Regions from separate parts of the Paraburkholderia sp. BR14320 genome, predicted to be linked through region 2. Evidence: predicted binding sites of a transcription regulator. Region 2 holds the regulator's gene; the other holds the start of a gene.
The links. Region 2 encodes FNR, which switches genes on or off when oxygen is low (the NO sensors DNR and NnrR bind a similar motif). Its sites were predicted from a motif close to TTGATNNNNATCAA; they were not measured.
Positions count from the first base shown of each region.

Region 1: a site for FNR is predicted at 1,219-1,232, ahead of AB3X89_RS02535 (universal stress protein). Genes of this name have one in related genera too.

Region 1 covers NZ_JBFPKG010000001.1:560,259-562,722, forward strand. The annotation lists gene AB3X89_RS02525 (lipocalin family protein) at 109-690, shown strand; gene AB3X89_RS02530 (ChaB family protein) at 909-1,145, shown strand; gene AB3X89_RS02535 (universal stress protein) at 1,311-2,150, shown strand.
Region 2 covers NZ_JBFPKG010000001.1:13,187-15,650, reverse strand. The annotation lists gene AB3X89_RS00085 (universal stress protein) at 1-307, opposite strand, end outside; gene AB3X89_RS00080 (response regulator) at 556-963, shown strand; gene fnr (fumarate/nitrate reduction transcriptional regulator Fnr) at 980-1,762, shown strand; gene AB3X89_RS00070 (PAS domain S-box protein) at 1,885-2,464, shown strand, end outside.

The DNA of each region.
Region 1 (2,464 bases), 550 kb from region 2:
GCGCGAGTGCAATGGCGACATGCGCTAAACGCTCCGATCAACCGTCGCTGCATCGCTGGTCTCGCGAAATCGCGTCTCGATGACGACCGCTCAACATACACTGCGCCAATGCGAAATTCGATAGCGTGCTTGACGGCCATCGCCGCTTGCCTGACCGGCTGCGCGCACATCCCGGCAGCTTCGCCGCAGGCCCCCGGCCAACCCACAGCCTGTGTCGCGGGTCCGCCGATCGATCTGCAACGCTACATGGGAAAGTGGTTCGTCATTGCGGAAACGCCATATCTCAGCGACAACGACTATGTCGGCAGCTACGACGAATGGACGTTGCGTGCCGATGGAAAAATCACAGACGACTATCGCGGCCGACGACACTCATTCGAACAGCCGGTCACAGGAAGCCACTTCGTGGCGAAGGTTGCGGGTGGAACGGGGAATACGACGTGGCGAGTCGGACTCATCTGGCCATTCGAAGTCCGGGTTGTGACCGCGTATGTGGATCCTGAGTATCACCACACGATTCGCTGCATGGTCGACAGCGACATGGTGTGGGTGCTCTCGCGCAGTCCAACGATGGGCGACGAGACTTACCTCGATCTGATTGCCCGACTCGCCGGTATGGGCTTCAACGTTCAGCGAATACGGCAGGTTCCACAAGATGCGGAACATATCGGCCCACCGGGATCTGAATGAAATCCGGGGAACGTGGTTCGAAACCGGTGGCGTAAAACCAAAATCGACGTCGTTTCAACGGAACTAGACCCTTTAGTCGGACGTCCCGATGCTCCATCATTGATACACGTCAACGCCTGCGCCTCGCAGGCGCTCATCCTCTTATTTGAGCGTCACGCTTTTTCATCCCAGCGGTCATCTGCAATTGGGCGTGATCTGCCGCCGTGCACGCGACGCACATGCCGACTCTTCGAGCGGAGAACGAAGTGCCCTATTTCAGCAATGCCGATCTGCCCGAATCGGTTCGGGATCATCTGCCGCAGCACGCGCAGGAGATCTATCGGGCTGCATTTAACGCTGCATACGAGGAATACGCGGCCGATGCGCGTCACGAAGAAATCGCGCATCGCGTGGCATGGGCGGCAGTCAAGCGGCGTTACGTCAAGGGCGGCAATGAGTGGATAGCGCGCCGCTGATCCGCCGGATAGTGGCGCTCCTGCTGCCGGTCAAAGCCCTTTGTGCTGTACAGCCCGCAGGCCCCCAATCCGGTTGACTTGCGTCAACGCTGCGGTCTCCCGCCTACCCGGACTGGATTCAGTCATGCGCGAAGACATCTTTTGCGTGCCGATGGAGTCAATGCGATGAACTACCGCAACTTGCTGGTCCATCTGGACGATAGTCAGGCAGCGCGGCAGCGCCTCGAAATCGCGTTGCGCGTCGCCCGGCAGTTTGATGCGCTATTGGTGGGGCTGGACGCCACCCCCATTCCGGATCCTCACATATTGTCCGCGATACCGGGCGCGGCCAGCATGTACGCGGAAGTAATGCGGCAGAGCGATCAACAGCGAGCGGCTTTGCGTGATCTATTCGACGCCGCGTGCCGGCACGCAGAGGTCGCCGGCCAATTCCGATGCCGCGACGCCAGCGACATGCGTAGCATCGTACGGTACGCGCGTCTGGCTGACCTTATCATCGCCGGCCAGTCGAACCCGAACGCCTCCGAAACATACATCCACGATCACGTTGGCGAACAGCTGATGATGACAGCAGGGCGACCCGTGCTCTTCGTGCCCTACACGGGCGTATTCCCGAGCGTCGGCAACCGCATCCTGATCGCATGGGATGGAAGCCGCGAGGCGACCCGCGCCATCCACGACGCCCTGCCGTTCATTTCCCGCGCGCGACAGAACATCCTCGTGACGGTGCATGGACCGGCGGACGCGCCGCTTGGCGCGCGCATTCCGGGCACGGAAATGGCACGTACGCTCGCCCGTCACGACGCGGTCATCGACTTGCTCGAACTCGAAGGCGCCACCGGAGAGCGCGTGGGAAGCAAGTTGCTGTCGTGCGCGCAGGCTCATGGCAGCGACCTGATCGTGATGGGTGGATACGGTCACGCGCGCTGGCACGAAGCCGTGTGGGGCGGTGTTACGCGCGCGCTGCTGCAATCGATGACTGTCCCGGTTCTGATGTCGAACTGAATCCGCGCAGTTTGCGTGAGGTACGCCATGTTCGCGAATACCGTCGTTCGCTCTGGACATGATTCGCGCGCCCAGTCTCGGACTCCGCGATGTGGCGCAATGCGTGCGTCAACGGTCGAACGCCTTTCGGATTGACCTGCGTCAGGTGTGCATCTTGCCGCGCGGTGCCTCGCACAGCACGCGTTCGCATCAGATCCGTATCGCCGTTGACATGCATCAACCGAACTGGCGCGCGAGCCCCTACGATGAAACCGTGCGTGAAGTGCAGACGGGGCTCAGCATGCTTAAACGGATCTTGCTAATAGGATTTCTCG
Region 2 (2,464 bases):
CGGCGACGCGCGCGAGTACCGCCGACACGTTTTCGGCGTAAGCGTCGATCACCCGCACGCCGCCCGGCACCTGCGCCTCGCGCAACAGCTCGCGCGGCCCATCGAGCGCGCGGCTGGCGAAATCTTGCGCCGCGCTCGCCGGCTCCGGCTCGAAAGCCACGTCGGCATTGTTCGACCACTTGCCGTGCCCCACCACGCAGCAGGCTTCGAGCGTGGCGCCCGTCAGCTTCGCGAGCTTCAGCGCCTCGGCGAAGGCGCGCTGCGCGCTGGGACTGTCGTCGAGTGCAACCAGAATTCGTGCATACATGTCGGACTCCCTCTGAAAGCGCTGGCATGACCCGAAGTGGCGCCGTCGCGCGTTTGCACCGACAGTGTGAAGCGCGCGCCGCCACGCGGCTTGACGCAGGTCAACGGGCCGCCGCTCGGCGTCGCCGCCGCTGGACGACATCGCCAGCAAGCCACTAGGAATATTCCTACAACCACTGCCTGAACTCCTAGCACCGCTTAAAGCGCCGCCGATATATTTCCAAGGTTAGGTCGCCAATACTGGTCGGTATGGACAGCCCCCCGTCAGCCACCTTATCGAGAGTTTTTCTCGTCGACGATGCGACCGAGGTCCGGCGCCGGCTTGCTTGTCTGATCGCGCTGATTCCCGGCATCGAAATCGCCGGCGAGTCCGCGGGCGTCGAGCACGCGTTCGACGACATCGTCGCGAGTCGCGCCGATGTCGCGGTGCTGGACCCGTGTTTCTCGGGCAAGACCGACCTGCTGCTGCTCGCTGCGCTGTCGCGGGCGCGGCCGTCCATCGTCAGCATCGTGCTGACCAATCATGACGCGACGGCGTTTCGCCGCGCGTGCGAAGCGGCGGGCGCCGACTTCTTCTTCGACAAGACCTCGGAGTTCGAGCTCGCCTGCCGCGCCATCGAAGCGATTGCCTATGCGCGCCGTGCGCATCGGGTCTGACCGCCAGGAGCCGATCATGCAAGTTGCCGCAGTCCGTGAACCCCGCCACGACGCGCCTCGCACCTCGCACGTCGTACCGATCCACGTCGCGCCCAGCACCGCGGCGGCACGCCACGCCGTCACGCGCTGCTCCACCTGCGCGATGCGCGCGATCTGCATGCCGCCCGAGCTGACGCCGGACGAACTGAGCCGGCTCGACGCGTTGATCTGCTCGACGCGCTCGATTAAACGCGGCGACGCGCTGTATCGCGCGGGCGACGAGTTTCAAAGCATCTACGCGATACGCGCCGGCTCATTCAAAACCGTGGTCATGCATCGCGACGGCCGCGAGCACGTGACCGGGTTCCAGATTGCGGGCGACTCGCTTGGCCTCGACGGCATCGGCGAGGGCAAGCAGAATTGCGATGCGATCGCGCTCGAAGATAGCGTCGTGTGCATCATTCCGTTCGCGCAGCTAGAGGCGATCTGTCGCGAGATCAAACCGATGCAGCATCACATCTATCAGATGATGAGCGGCGAGATCGTGCGCGAATCGAGCCAGATGATGCTGCTGGGCACGATGACCGCCGAGCAGCGCGTCGCGACGTTCCTGCTGAATCTGTCGAAGCGCTTCAAGGCGCGCGGCTTTTCGGCCGCGGAGTTTCATCTGCGCATGACGCGCGAGGAAATCGGCTGCTTTCTGGGCATGAAGCTCGAAACGGTGAGCCGGATGTTCTCGAAGTTCCAGCGCGAACGCCTCGTCAAGGCGAACGGCAAAACGATCCGCATCGAAGACCCGGAACGACTGGCTCGGGTTTGAGCGTCGGCGCGGCGCTCGCCTCACGTTCGTTCGCGGGACATGCCGGGTGGAACCGGCGCTCCTGAACTGATATAACTCAGTGCGTTGCGGTACGCGACCTTGCGTGGCCGCCCGGAGGAGCGATGGGTCTATCGAGCGGCGAGTCTTCCTGCTTCACCAGTGTTGCGTCCGGGTCGGACGTGTCCGTCGAGGATCGCTATTTCATGTTGGTCGAAGCGGTACAGGACTACGCGATCTTCATGCTCGACCCCGCCGGCCGCGTAACCAGCTGGAATCCCGGCGCACAGCGCATCAAGGGCTACACGCCCGAAGAAATCATCGGCCAGCATTTCTCGAAGTTCTATACCCCGGAAGACATCGCGGCCGGCAAGCCCGCTCGCGAACTGGAAACCGCCGCAACCGTCGGCCGCGCCGAGGACGAAGGGTGGCGTGTGCGTCGCGACGGCTCGCGTTTCTGGGCCAACGTGGTCGTTTCCGCCGTGCACGATGCGTCGGGCGCGCTGCTCGGCTTCGCCAAGGTCACCCGCGACTTGACCGAGCGCATGCGTCTCGCGGAACTCGAACGCGCGAGTCAGGTATCCACGCACACGCAGATCGCCCGTGAAAACGAGCAGAAACGTATTGCACGCGAACTGCACGACGATCTCGGCCAACGGCTGACGGCGCTGAAAATGAGCGTCGCGCTGCTCGAAGCGAAGCTGA